3 regions of the Parazoarcus communis genome follow, and region 1 is predicted to be linked to each of the others. Evidence: predicted binding sites of a transcription regulator. Region 1 holds the regulator's gene; each other region holds the start of a gene.

The links. Region 1 encodes FNR, which switches genes on or off when oxygen is low (the NO sensors DNR and NnrR bind a similar motif). Its sites were predicted from a motif close to TTGANCTAGNTCAA; they were not measured.
Region 2: the regulator FNR is predicted to act here: its motif matches at 2,022-2,035, upstream of CEW83_RS06655 (formate/nitrite transporter family protein).
Region 3: the regulator FNR is predicted to act here: its motif matches at 2,477-2,490, upstream of paaN (phenylacetic acid degradation protein PaaN).

Annotation. Positions count from the first base shown of each region.
Region 1 is NZ_CP022187.1:445,935-450,629, reverse strand. Features, by position in the region: gene CEW83_RS02210 (MerR family transcriptional regulator) at 1-337, shown strand, start outside; gene CEW83_RS02205 (sulfite exporter TauE/SafE family protein) at 379-1,092, opposite strand; gene hemN (oxygen-independent coproporphyrinogen III oxidase) at 1,161-2,552, opposite strand; gene fnr (fumarate/nitrate reduction transcriptional regulator Fnr) at 2,675-3,415, shown strand; gene CEW83_RS02190 (SirB2 family protein) at 3,433-3,822, opposite strand; gene CEW83_RS02185 (Crp/Fnr family transcriptional regulator) at 3,944-4,630, shown strand.
Region 2 is NZ_CP022187.1:1,461,711-1,466,405, forward strand. Features, by position in the region: gene CEW83_RS06645 (cytochrome D1 domain-containing protein) at 1-583, opposite strand, end outside; gene nirJ (heme d1 biosynthesis radical SAM protein NirJ) at 580-1,788, opposite strand; gene CEW83_RS06655 (formate/nitrite transporter family protein) at 2,199-3,011, shown strand; gene CEW83_RS06660 (bifunctional protein-serine/threonine kinase/phosphatase) at 3,065-4,695, shown strand, end outside.
Region 3 is NZ_CP022187.1:3,517,274-3,521,968, forward strand. Features, by position in the region: gene paaY (phenylacetic acid degradation protein PaaY) at 1-354, opposite strand, end outside; gene paaN (phenylacetic acid degradation protein PaaN) at 711-2,375, opposite strand; gene paaG (2-(1,2-epoxy-1,2-dihydrophenyl)acetyl-CoA isomerase PaaG) at 2,623-3,438, shown strand; gene paaH (3-hydroxyacyl-CoA dehydrogenase PaaH) at 3,490-4,695, shown strand, end outside.

The sequences.
Region 1 (4,695 bases):
CCGCTACTATCAACGCCGTGGCCTGCTCGCAGAACCTCAGCAGAAACGCGGCGCCTATCGGGTGTATGGCGAGCGCGAACTTGCCCGTCTGCGCGCGGTTCGCCGGGCACAGCAACTGGGGTTTTCGCTTGAAGAAATCGATGACCTGCTGGCGCTCAACGAGGACACCGACCGCGACCGCGCGCGCGCACTGGCGCGAAGCAAGATCGAACTGCTGGATGCCCGCATCCGGCAGATGCAGGAAATGCGCAACGCGCTCACCGAACTGGTTGGGTGCTGTCAGCGCACTGATGCCCCCGCCCCCTGTCCGATCCTTCGCGCACTGTCGAGCGAGTAAGACCTCGCGTCAGCGCTGAACCATTGCTCTGAAGGCGGCGCTCAGACCGCGCACACCACTCCGCTCCACAGTTGCCCGCCCAGCGTCTGGGCGTGGAACAGGCCAAACACGCCGAAGCCGAGCACCAGCAAGCCCGAGGCGAAGCGGACCTTGCCATTGCGCGTGATGTCACGAAAACGCTTGAACAGCATGCCGGCCAGCATCAGGTTGGGCAATGTGCCAAGCCCGAAAGCCAGCATCAGCCCCCCACCACGCAGCGCAGAGCCGGTTACCAGGGAAGTCGCCAGCACCGAATACACCAGTCCGCAAGGCAGGAAGCCCCACAGCAGGCCAAGCGGCAAGGCCTGCTTGACCGAGCGGGCAGGCAGGAAGCGACGGCTCAGCGGCTGAATGCGGCGCCACAGGCGGTGACCGAGCTGCTCTACCGGAACGAGCAGCTTGGTGAATCCGGTGAGATAGAGCCCGAGCGCCACCAGCATGAGGTTCGCGAGCACGTAGAGCGTGATCTGGACCGGCAGAACGCCATCGTAGAGCATGCCGACCGAGCCCAGCGCGCCGAGTCCGGCACCAATGCAGGTGTAGGTGGTGATCCGGCCAAGGTTGTAGGCGAGATGAATCGGCCACTGCCGACTGCGACTCGATGGCGTCTGCACCTGTACCGTAAGCGCTCCGACAATGCCGCCGCACATCGATACACAGTGAGTGCCTCCAAGGAGGCCGATCAGGAAGACGGCGAGATAACCGGTTTCGGGCATGTTCAATCAGCTATGAAGCGTTTGATGCGGTGCGCGCATTCTACGCTGCACCGCGCCTCCCCGCCCGGTCAGATCACCCGGGAGTAACGGGCGCGCTCGCGATCCGAGCGCAGATAGCGATCGAAGAACATCGCAATCCCGCGCACCAGCAGACGGCCCGCGGGCAGCACGCTGATCCAGTCCTTGTCGATCTTCACCAGCCCAGCCTCTTCCATTTCCTTGAGGTCGGCGATCTCGTCAGCAAAGTACTCATGGAACTTGATGAGGTGTGCAATCTCGATCGACTCGATCGACAGCTCGAAATGGCACATCAGCGCCTGGATGATCGAGCGCCGGAGGAGATCGTCGGCGGTGAGCTCAATGCCGCGCAGTACGGGCAGCTCGTCGCGATCGAGGGCATCGTAGTACTCGTCGAGCGTCTTGACGTTCTGCGCGTAGACCGGACCGATCTTGCCGATCGCCGACACACCGAAGGCAAGCAGGTCGCACTCGGCCTGGGTCGAATAGCCCTGGAAATTGCGGTGCAGGCGCCCCTGCCGCTGCGCCACGGTCAGTTCGTCATCCGGCTTCGCGAAATGGTCCATGCCGATATAGACGTAGCCGGCGTCGGTCAGGCGACGGATGGCAAGCTGCAGAATCTGAAGCTTGGAGTCCGCTGACGGCAGGTCGATCGGAATGATCCTGCGCTGGGGCTTGAACAGTCCCGGCAGGTGCGCGTAGCTGTACAGCGAGATTCGATCGGGCGAGAGTTCGAGCACCTGCTCCAGCGTGCGGTTGAAGCTGATCACATTCTGCTTGGGCAGACCATAGATCAGGTCCATGCTGATCGACTTGAAGCCGGTTGCCCGCGCCGCGTCGATGACGAGCTTCGTCTCTTCGACGCTTTGCACGCGGTTGGTCGCAATCTGCACGTCCTCGGCGAAGTCCTGCACGCCGACGCTCATGCGATTGAAGCCGAGGTTGGCCAGCATTTCGACGGTGTCGAAATCCACCTTGCGCGGATCGACCTCGATCGAGTACTCGCCATTCGGCACCAGGTTGAAGTGCTTGCGGACCGCATCCATCAACTGATGCATCTCCGCGTGCGAGAGGAAGGTCGGCGTTCCACCCCCGAGATGTAACTGCGTGACCTGACGTGTCCCCCCCAGGGCCGCCGCCTGCATTTCGATCTCTTTTTCCAGGTAATTCAGATACTTGGCAGACCTGCCATGATCCTTGGTGATGATCTTGTTACAGGCGCAGTAATAGCAGATCGTGTTACAAAAGGGGATGTGGAAGTATAATGACAGCGGTCGGCTCACACCGCCAACGGCACGTTTTCCCAGCCAGTCTGTCAGTGCTTGTGCATCGAATGCCTCCACAAACCTGTCTGCGGTGGGATACGACGTATAGCGAGGCCCGTTGATGTCGAATCGTCGAATCAACTGGGGATCAAAGATTAGGTCTGTCTGGCTGGTCATGGTCTGGCTGCGTCGATGTGTTACTTAACAATGGCAGAAAGCCGGCGTTTTGTGGTTGACTTGGATCAACGGCAACATTCTGACTACCCCCAATCCGGAATCGGAGCAAGTTTACAGTGCAAATGAAGGCGACGGTGCCGATCACCGCGGCGGGGCTCAAAACCGCATGCTCACAATGCAATCTGCTGGAGCTGTGCCTGCCGTTCGGCATGACTGACACTGAACTCAACCGCCTCGACGAACTTGTCGGCGGGCGTCGGAAGATCAAGCGTCAGCAGCCGCTCTATCGCGCAGGCGAACTCTTCGAAGCCATCTATGCGATCCGTGCAGGCTCCTTCAAGACCGACGTTCTGCTCGAAGATGGTCGCGAGCAGGTCACCGGATTCCAGATGACCGGCGAGATCATCGGGCTCGACGGCATCAGCACCGAGTTCCACTCGTGCAATGCGGTTGCGCTCGAAGACAGCGAGGTCTGCGTCATTCCCTACGCCAAGCTGGAAGAACTGTCCCGCGAGATCGAAGGCCTTCAGCACCAGTTCCACAAGGTCATGAGCCGCGAGATCGTGCGCGATCACGGCGTGATGATGCTGCTGGGCTCCATGCGCGCGGAAGAGCGTCTGGCGGCCTTCCTGCTCAACATGTCGCAGCGCTTCACCGCTCGTGGCTTCTCGGCCGCCGAGTTTCACCTGCGCATGACCCGCGAAGAGATCGGCTCCTATCTGGGCCTGAAGCTGGAAACGGTCTCGCGTGCCTTCTCCCGCTTTCAGGAAGACGGCCTCGTCGCGGTGCAGCAGAAACATATCCGCATTCTCGACAACGACGGTCTCAAGAAACTCATTCAGCACCAGCCCGGCGCGCGCTGAGCGCCGGACTGTCGCGCTCAGGCAAAGACGGCGAACCAGCCGCCGACGTTCTTGCTGAGCGCGACCGACACGATCCAGCTGAACACGAGCAGCGCAGCAACAAACGCAGCCCCGCGCACGGTGCGCGTTCGGCCACGTTTCAGGGCAACGGCGCCCAGCAGGATGTAGACGATCAGGCCAATGACCTTGGCCGTCACCCACGGTGCCTGCAACGGGTACTGTTCGATCATCACCGCCAGCGTGATCGCACTGCCAAGCAACACGGTATCGACCACATGCGGCAGGACGCGCGTCAGACGATGTGTGAGCAGACGGCTGTCAACAAGCATCCACACTCCCCTGAGCGCGAAGCCGGCAAGGCTCAGAATCACACAGGTGACGTGGATGTGCTTGATCGCCTGATACATCTTTCGTTCCTCCTCGGGGAAAATGCTGACCGGTGCGCCCTGGTCGGGCGCCGAACAATGACAGAACAAACAGGATTCAGCCACGCAGGCTAGAATCGAAAGTGAAATGCAGGAGCACGGAATGAACCAGACCGCCGCAGACATCCTTACCCAGCTCCGTCAGATCTCCCTGTTCGGGGAGCTGTCGGAGAGTGAGCTGGAACGTGTTGCACGCTATACCCGCGAACGCCGCCTGGGCAAGGGTGAACTGCTGTTTCAGCGCGGCGACGTTGCCCACGGTTTCTATTTCGTCACCGAAGGGCAGCTCAAGCTCGGCTTCTCGTCAGCTCAGGGCAACGAGAAAGTGGTCGAGATCGTCGGCCCGCAGCAAAGCTTTGGCGAAGCGGTGATGTTCATGAACCGCCCCTACCCCGTTTTTGCCGAAGCGCTTACCGACATGTCGCTGCTTCATATCGGCCAGAACGTCGTATCCGACCTGATCGATCAGGATCCGCAGTTTGCACGCAAGCTTCTGGCAGGCATGGCGGTCCGCCTGCATAACATGGTGCGCGACGTAGAAACCTATTCCCTGCGCTCGAGCACACAGCGCGTGATCGGTTACCTCCTCCAGCAAACCGAAGAGGATGGCACCAAGGCTTGCGACATCTCCCTGCCCACGAGCAAGCAGGTCATCGCGTCACGGCTGAACCTGACGCCCGAGACCCTTTCGCGGATCTTTCACGACCTGGCAGACCATGGTCTCATCACCGTTCACGGCAAGCGCATCACGCTTCACAATCCGCAGGCACTGTCGCGCTACAGCGGGTAGCACTTCGCCCGCTCAAGTCCTTGCCGTCCCCCGAAAAGCAACGGCCTCTTGAACGAACAAGAGGC
Region 2 (4,695 bases), 1.0 Mb from region 1:
CGAACTTGGTGATCCAGCCATCCCGCGAGGCGAAGAACACATAACGCCCGTCGGCAGTGAACTTCGGTCCGCCATGCAGGGCGAAGCGGGACTGGAAGCGGTAGATGGGTTCGAGCCTGTCGCCGTCGAGAACCGACACGTGATGGTCGCCGGTTTCCACCACCAGAAAGAGGTTGAGCGAATCGGCGCTGAACACCGGCGTCGGCGACAGCGTCGCGGGGTCGGTGTGCTGGATGCGCGAGGCGCGGATGTCGGACTCGGTCCATTTGGGCGCCGGCGTGACCGGCGTGTAGATCCATTCGGCAAGGGCGGCGATCTCGTCCTTGCTCAGGAGCTCGGCAAACGCGGGCATCTGGGTGGCTGCGCGCCCGCCTGTGATGACCTTGACCGCCTCCCCCTTGCGCAGCCGGGCGAGATTGTCGGGCAGCAGCGCCGGGCCCATGCTGCCCAGACGATCCGCCGCATGACAGGCCGCGCAATGCTGTTGGTAGTTCCGGGCGGTGGCCGGCGCCCCCTCATCGGCCCAGGCCGGCAGTGCCAGTGCGATCAGCACGGCTGCAATCGATGTCGGCAGGCGCATCATGAGCCCACCTTCTCGATCCGCGTCCATGGCGTGTTGAGCACACGCACGGAGCCGTAGTCCGCCGCATCCACGCCGATCTCCGCATCGCTCAGATAGCACGCGGGGTCTTCCGCCCACGGGTTGCCGGTGATCTGTTCCGCACGCACGCGCGAACTGCCATTGCAGATGTCGAGATACCTGCAGGCTCCGCACCGCCCCTCGAGCTTGCGCGGATGCGGTTTGAGCCCGACCAGCAACGGATTCGACAGATCGTTCCAGATCTCGCCAAAGGCCCGCTCCCGCACATTGCCCAGGGGGATGTGCCACCACATGGTGTCCGGGTGAACCACGCCGAGATTGTCGATGTTCGCGACATTCACGCCGCTGGCGTTGCCGCCCCACTGGCGCAGCTTGCCCTCGATGTGTTCGGCATGCTGCGGAAAGCGGCGCCGCACCCAGTGCAGCAGGAACACGCCATCGGCGTCGTTGTTTCCGGTCACGAAGTCCTTCTCGATGCCGCGCTGGTGAAGTTCGAGACAGGTTTCGAACAGAAGCTCCATGGCGTCGCGGGTGGTACGGTGCTGGGCGTCGTCGCCACGGTGCTTGTTGCCGCGTCCGGCGTAATTGAGGTGGGAGAAGTAGAACTTGTCGATCGCCTCCTCCTCCACCAGTCGCAGCAGTCCGTGCAGGTCGTGGGCGTTGTCCTCGGTCATGGTGTAGCGCACGCCGACCTTGATCCCGCGCTCAACGCACAGACGGATGCCCGCAATCGAAGCATCGAATGCGCCGGCCTTGCGCCGGAAGCGGTCATGGGTGTCGGCAATGCCGTCGAGACTGACGCCGACGTAGTCGAAACCGATGTCGTCGATCGCGTCGATATTGCCTTCGTTGATCAGCGTGCCATTGGACGACAGGGCAACATAGAAACCCATCTCCTTGGCACGACGGGCAATGTCGAAGATGTCCGCTCGCAGCAGCGGCTCACCGCCCGACAGGATCAGCACCGGCACCCGCGCCGCCTTGAGGTCGCCCATCACCCGGAACACCTCACCGGTAGACAACTCCCCGGCGAAGTCCGTATCCGCAGAAATCGAGTAACAGTGCTTGCAGGTCAGGTTGCAGCGCCGGATCAGGTTCCAGATGACGACCGGCCCTGGCGGATTGCGCCGGGGCGCAACCGGGGTGGGATGATCAAGCTCGCGGATGAACTGGGATATGCGGAACATGACGGTCTGGCCTCCTGGTTCCCCGGATTACACCGCACCACGACATGACAATAAATGATGCGGGTCAAGCAAGGGGCCCGATCCCCTTTCGCCGCACGTTTTTTGCATTGCACCAAAATCAGGCAACTCGCGCCGCCCGCGCCCCAATCAGGGGAGAAAAAGCGCTTCAGAACCGGGCGATGAAGGCAGGAACCGAGGATTCATGGGCTTTTCCATGCTGGCACGCTACATGCTTTTCATAGATCAACTCGGGCCAACGGCGGCCTGAGGCATGTGCAACAGGGCATCAACCTGAATCAGCGCAGCAAATGGACAACGGCGTCCATTTCCATCCTTCGTTTCCGAGGGCGTGGAGATGGACGCCTTTTTGCGTTCACACGGCTTGCTCACCACTCACCCAGGGGAAAATCATGTCATATATCGCGCCCGCAGAATTCGTCACCAAGATGGTTGACGCAGGAGAGTCGAAGATCTTCATGTCGACTCGCGACACACTGGTCCGCGCCTACATGGCCGGCGCCATTCTTGCGCTGGCCGCGGCCTTCGCGGTCACCATCACCGTGCAGACGGGAAATGCGCTTGCCGGCGCCATGCTGTTCCCGGTTGGCTTCTGCCTGTTGTATCTGCTGGGCTTCGATCTGCTCACCGGCGTGTTCACGCTGTGCCCGCTCGCCCTCATCGACAAACGCCCTGGCGTCACCGTCAATGGCGTGTTGCGCAACTGGGGCCTGGTATTCGTCGGCAACTTCGCCGGCGCACTGACCGTCGCGGTGATGATGGCGATCATCTTCACCTTCGGCTTCTCCGAAGCACCCAACATTGTCGGCCAGAAGATCGGCCATATCGGCGAAGGCCGCACCGTCGGATATGCCGAGCACGGGGCAGCGGGCATGCTGACGCTGTTCATCCGCGGCGTGCTGTGCAACTGGATGGTATCGACCGGCGTTGTCGCCGCGATGATGTCGACCAGCGTATCGGGCAAGGTCATCGGCATGTGGATGCCGATCATGCTGTTCTTCTACATGGGCTTCGAGCATTCGATCGTAAACATGTTCCTGTTCCCGTCCGGCCTGATGCTCGGCGGCAACTTCTCGATCTACGACTACCTGGTGTGGAACGAAATCCCGACCGTCGTCGGCAACCTGGTCGGCGGCCTCGCCTTCGTCGGGCTCACGCTCTACTCCACCCACGTGCGCACCGCCCCCAAGCGCAGCGCTGCCTGAACCATCATCCGGCACACGGGCCCCGCAGTTCGCGGGGCCCTTGCCCATCACAGATGTCGAGCACACTCTCGCTGAGCACCGGCCAGTACTCCGACAAGGGGCGCAAGGGAATCAACCAGGATTTTCATGGCCTGAGCATCCCTGACGGTCCCCTGCTGAACACGAAGGGCATCGCCATCGCCCTGGCTGACGGCATCAGCAGCAGCGATGTCAGCCACGTCGCCAGCGCAGCCGCGGTCCGGAGCTTTCTTGACGATTACTACTGTACCTCGGAAGCATGGACGGTCAGGACCGCTGCACAGCGCGTGCTCGAAGCGACCAACTCCTGGCTGTACGCGCAGACCCGCCAGAGCCCCTACCGTTACGACGGCGACCGTGGTTATGTGTGCACGCTCAGCGCCCTGATCATCAAGTCCGCAACGGCCCACATCTTCCATATCGGCGACAGCCGGATCTACCGCCTGCGGGACTCGAATCTCGAACAACTCACCGACGACCATCGGATCGTCGTGTCGCACGACACACACTACCTCGCCCGCGCCCTCGGGATTTCCGCACAACTGGATATCGACTATCAGCGCCTGGCAGTGAAAGAGGGCGACATCTTCGTTCTGGCCACCGACGGAGTGTACGAATTCGCCTCGCCCCGGTTCATCGTCGACGCCATCAGCGAAGCCGCGATGGATATCGACGCAGCGGCGCGATGCATCGCTGAAGAAGCCTTCAACCGCGGCAGCACGGACAACCTGACGATACAGATCGCACGCGTCGACACCGTGCCCGACGGGACAGCGGCCGAACACAGGCAGCAATGGCTTGACCTGCCACCCGCCCCCATCCTCCAGCCGCGCATGCTGTTCGACGGCTACCGGATCATTCGCGAAATACACGGCAACAGCCGCAGCCACATCTACCTCGCCGAGGACGGCGACAGCGCCGCACGGGTGGCGATCAAGATCCCTTCGGTCGATCTGCGGGGCGACCCCGCCTATCTGGAGAGATTCATGCTGGAAGAATGGATCGCGCGCCGCATCAACAGCGCGCACGTCCTCAAACCCAGCACGCTGAAGCGGCAGCGCACCGCGCTCTATGTCGTCACCGAGTTCATCGAAGGCCAGACGCTGGCGCAATGGATGATCGACAACCCGGCGCCACCGATCGAAACCGTGCGCAACATCGTCGAACAGATCGCGAAAGGCCTGCTCGCCTTCCATCGCATGGAGATGCTGCACCAGGATCTGCGCCCGAACAACATCATGATCGACAAGGCCGGCACGGTGAAGATCATCGATTTCGGTGCGACGCGCGTGGCCGGCCTGATCGAATCGGAAACGACGACGCTGCAGCCACACATTCTCGGCACCGCCCAGTACACCGCGCCGGAATACTTTCTCGGCGAAGCAGGTACGCCCTGCGCTGACCTGTTCTCACTTGGCGTGATCACTTACCAGATGCTGAGCGACCGCCTGCCCTACGGCGCCGAGGTGGCAAAAACCCGCAGCAAGGCCGCGCAGCGAAAGCTGAAGTACGCCTCGGTGCTGGACGACTACCGCGAGAATCCTGCCTGGATTGACCCCGTCCTCGCCAAGGCCGTTCACCCGGACCCGAACAAGCGCTACCAGGAACTTTCCGAATTCATCTACGACCTCAGGCACCCCAACAACACGCTGCTGGGCAAGGGGCC
Region 3 (4,695 bases), 1.5 Mb from region 1:
GCAGGCGGCGACGATGCTCGATTCGCCGATGCTGGCGTTGTCCATGATGACGGCGTTCATGCCGATCAGGGCGTTGCGACCGACACGGCAGCCATGCAGCACTGCGCCGTGGCCGACGTGGCCATCGACTTCGATCACGGTGTCGGTGCCGGGGAAGCCGTGCATGACACAGGTGTCCTGGATGTTGCTGCCTTCTTCCAGCACGATGCGGCCGAAGTCGCCGCGCAGCGAGGCGAGCGGGGCGACATAGCAGCGCGGGCCGACGATGACGTCACCAATCAGAACGGCATCGGGATGGACGAAGGCGGTGGGGTGGATGACGGGTTTGAGGCCGTCGATTTCGTAGCAGGGCATTGGGTGTCTCCTGGTCTCGTCTTCTGCTCTTCTATGCGGCAGTGCTGGATTGTTGCGTATTCTGGTTCGTGCCTGGCGCCCAACCGCGGCGCGGGCGGTCCGTCGGCGCCTGCTGTCGTGGCCTTCGGCTGCCCTCGCTGCGAACCTGCGCAGGGGAGGCGATGCAAACTCGCCCGGCTGCGCCGGACTCAGACATGCACCGCCTTGTTTCCCCTGCGCAGGTCCTCCGCTCGGCACAACAGAAGTTGCCGCCGGGCCGCCCGCGCCACGGCTGGGCGCCGTGAGCGTGGGCTCGTGATCTGGGTAAGAGCGAAAAGCCTGAATTGCTGAAGGCTCTGACCCAGTTCGCCGTGGTCTTACTCTACGTGGTAGCGGCGTTGTACGACGCGGAAACGGTTGGCTACGAAGGCGCTGTCGGAGTAGCTCGCGTTTGCAGCCGGGTTCATGCCTACGCCGTGGTAGTCGGAGAAGGCTGAGGACTGGTTCACGAACACGCCGCCGGTGAGGTTGATCGACAGGGCTACGCCGGCACGCAGGCTGGCGTCGGTCATGGCGTCGATGACGTCCTGCTTGCTTGAGTACAGGCCGACGGTGAGCGCGCCGTGTTCCTTGACGATGCGTTCCGACAGGGCGATGGCTGCGGCGCCGTCGGCGACCCTGACCACGAAGCTGACCGGGCCGAAGCGCTCTTCCATGTAGCTCTTTTCGTCGGCCGCGTCGCAGGTGAGCAGCACCGGGGTTCGGACTTCGGCCTGCGGGAAGTCGGGATGCTCGACCTTCCTGGAAGCCAGCACCACCTTGCCGTATTCGCCGGCTTCGGCGATGCGGCCGAGGGTGGCTTCGGACTGGATGGCGCCGAGCACGGCGGTCGCGACCGCCGGGTCGGTGAGGAACTTGTCGATTGCGGCGCCGAGGTCGGCGGCGACTTCGTCAAAGGACTTGTGACCCTGGTCGGTGTCGATGCCACCGGCCGGCACCAGGATGGCCTGGGTGGTGGTGCACATCTGGCCCGAGTACAGGCTCAGGGTGAAGGCGAGGTTGCGCATCATCGCCTTGTAGCTGTCGGTGGATTCGATGACGACGTTGTTCACGCCTGCGAGTTCGGCATACACCTGGGCCTGGCGGGCGTTGTCGATCAGCCACTGGCCGAAGACGTTGCTGCCGGTGAAGTCGATCGACTTCACTGCGGGGTGGGTGGCGAGCGCCTGGGTGGCGGCGCGCTTCTCGACCACGGCCAGCGACACCAGGTTGGGGTCGAGGCCGGCTTCGCTCAGCACTTCACGCGCGATCTTCACCGTCATCGCTGCCGGCAGGATGGAATTGCTGTGGGCCTTGATGATGACCGGGTTGCCGGTGACCAGGGTGGCGAACAGGCCGGGGTAGGTGTTCCAGGTCGGGAAGGTGCCGCAGCCGACGACCAGGCCAACGCCGCGGCCGACGATCTCGTAGTGCTTTTTCATCTTCAGCGGCGGGTTCTTGCCCTGCGGCTTTTCCCAGATGGTTTCGGCCGGCACCCGGCTCATTTCGTCCCATGCGTACGCAACGGCTTCCAGGCCGCGATCCTGCGCATGCGGGCCGCCGGCCTGGAAGGCCATCATCCAGCCCTGACCGGTGGTCATCATCACCGCGTGGGCGATCTCGAAGCTGCGCTTGTTGAGGCGGTCGAGGATTTCGAGGCACACGCCGACACGGCCTTCTGCACCGACCTTGCGCCAGCCTTCCATTGCGACCTGTGCGGCAGCAATCAGGGCCTCCGGGTCGCACACGGGATAGCGCACATCGAGGGCGATGCCATAGGGCGACCGTTCGGTGGCGAGCCAGCCGGTCTGGCCAGGCTGATCGAGCGCGAATTCCTTGCCGAGGCAGGCCTCAAACGCTTTCTTGCCATCGTCTGGCGCACTTTCGCCATAGACCTTGGGGCTGGGCATTTCGGGAAAGGGCGTCCAGTAACCGCGACCGTGAATGGCGGCGATGGCTGCGTCCAGGGTGGCCTTGTGCTTCTCGAACAGCGGATGGGTCATGCCTTGTCTCCTCAGATTTTTTGGGGCCGTCGGACGGGTCCGCGCGGGGTGATACATGCTTCGATGGTGCAGAAAAAGTGCAAGTGAAAAAAGCTTGTCTTTTGATCTGGATCAAGACTACTATTGATTGACCGGTCGGTCAAACAACGAAAACAGTTGTCGTACCGACCCCGGGGTTCGACCCCGGAAAGAACAATCCCCAGCGTGCGCCAGCGCGCCGGGCAAGACAAGGCCAGGAGGAGACAAGATGAACGCAGCAACCGGATACGGTGAAACCATTCGCCTCGAGATCGAAGCGGGCGTGGCTACACTGACCCTGAACCGACCCGATCGTCTGAACAGCTTCAACGATCAGATGCATGGCGAGATGCGTGCCGCGCTGGCACAGGTGAAGGCGGGTCGGGCGGACGCTTCGGTGCGCGTGCTGCTCATTACCGGTGCTGGCCGTGGCTTCTGCGCCGGACAGGACCTCTCCGACCGTTCGGTTGCGGCCGGCGGCGAGGCGCCTGATCTGGGCGCGTCGGTGGAGAAGAACTACAAGCCGCTAGTGACGACGCTGCGCAAGCTCGACCTGCCGGTGATCTGCGCCGTCAATGGCGTGGCGGCCGGCGCCGGTGCCAACCTGGCGCTGGCCTGCGACATGGTGTTTGCAGCCCGCTCGGCGAGCTTCATCCAGGCCTTCTGCAAGCTCGGCCTGATTCCCGATACGGGCGGCACCTGGATTCTGCCGCGTCTGCTCGGCCCTGCGCGGGCCATGGGTTTGTCCATGCTGGGCGACAAGCTCTCTGCCGAGCAGGCCGAAGCCTGGGGCCTGATCTGGAAGTGTGTCGATGATGATGCGCTGATGCCCACGGTGCAGGCGCTTGCTGCACAGATGGCCAAGGGGCCGACCTTCGGCTTTGCTCAGACCAAGAAGGCCATCTGGGCCAGTTCCACCAATGACTTCGACACCCAGCTCGATCTCGAGCGCGACATGATGCGCGACTGCGGCCGCTCGCACGACTACCGCGAGGGCGTCGCCGCCTTCATGGAAAAGCGCGTGCCCGAGTTCAAGGGGAGCTGAGCCGTGGCGCTTGACAAGAATGTAAAGGTGCTGGTCATCGGTGCCGGCGCCATGGGTGCGGGCATCGCCCATGTCGCGGCGCTGGCCGGACATCCGGTGTATCTGTACGACACCCGCGCCGAAGCCATTGACAAGGGCCTTGGCGGGATCGCGAAGGACCTCGATTTCCTGGTCTCCAAAGGCAAGCTGGATTCCGCCGCGCGTGAAGCGACCATGGCGCGGCTGACCGCTGTGACGGATCTGGACGCCGCCAGCGATGCCGGCCTGGCGATCGAAGCCATTGTCGAAAACCTCGACATCAAGCAGAAGCTCTTCCTGCAGCTCGAAAGCCTGCTCGGCGATGAGGCCATCCTTGCCTCCAATACGTCGTCGCTGTCGATAACCGCGATGGCCGCAGTGCTGGCCCGTCCCGAGCGCCTTGCCGGCCTGCACTTCTTCAATCCGGCGCCGCGCATGAAGCTGGTAGAGATCGTCTCCGGCCTCGCCACCGACCGTGCAGTGGCCAACACCCTGTACGCCACCGCAAAGGCGTGGGGCAAGGTGGCCGTGCATGCGAAATCCACGCCCGGCTTCATCGTCAACCGGGTGGCCCGGCCCTTCTACGCCGAAGCACTGCGGGTGCTCAACGAATGCGCAGCCGAGCCCGCCACCATCGACGCCGCGATGCGCGAATGCTGTGGTTTTCCGATGGGACCGTTCGAGCTGATGGACCTGATCGGCCACGATGTGAACTACGCGGTGACGCGCTCGGTGTTCGATGCCTATTTCGGCGACAAGCGCTTCACGCCCAGCCTGATTCAGTACGATCTGGTGCTGGCCGGACGGCTCGGACGCAAGAGCGGGCGTGGTTTCTACGCCTACGGCGCCGACGTCGCGAAACCCGCGGCAAGGACCGAGGCGCCCGCGACGGCCGAGCGTAGCGTGACTGCGGTGGGCAGCCTCGGTGTGGCCGAGCCGCTGCTGGCCAGGCTGGAAGCCGCGGGTGTCGCGGTGACGCGCAAGGCCGGACCGGCGGACGCCGCCGGGTGGCTGGAGATCGGCCGCGGGCGCTTGACCCTGAGCGACGGACGCACCGCAGCCCGGCGCACGGCGGAAGAGGGGCTGAGCAATCTCGTGCTGCTCGATCTGTGTCTCGATTACGCCACCACGCCGCGCGTTGTGCTGTCACGCGCGGACCACTGCGGTCTGGGCGCGTGGCATGCGGTGGTCGGCACGCTGCAGCAGGCTGGTCTGACAGTGTCGCGCATCGACGACGTG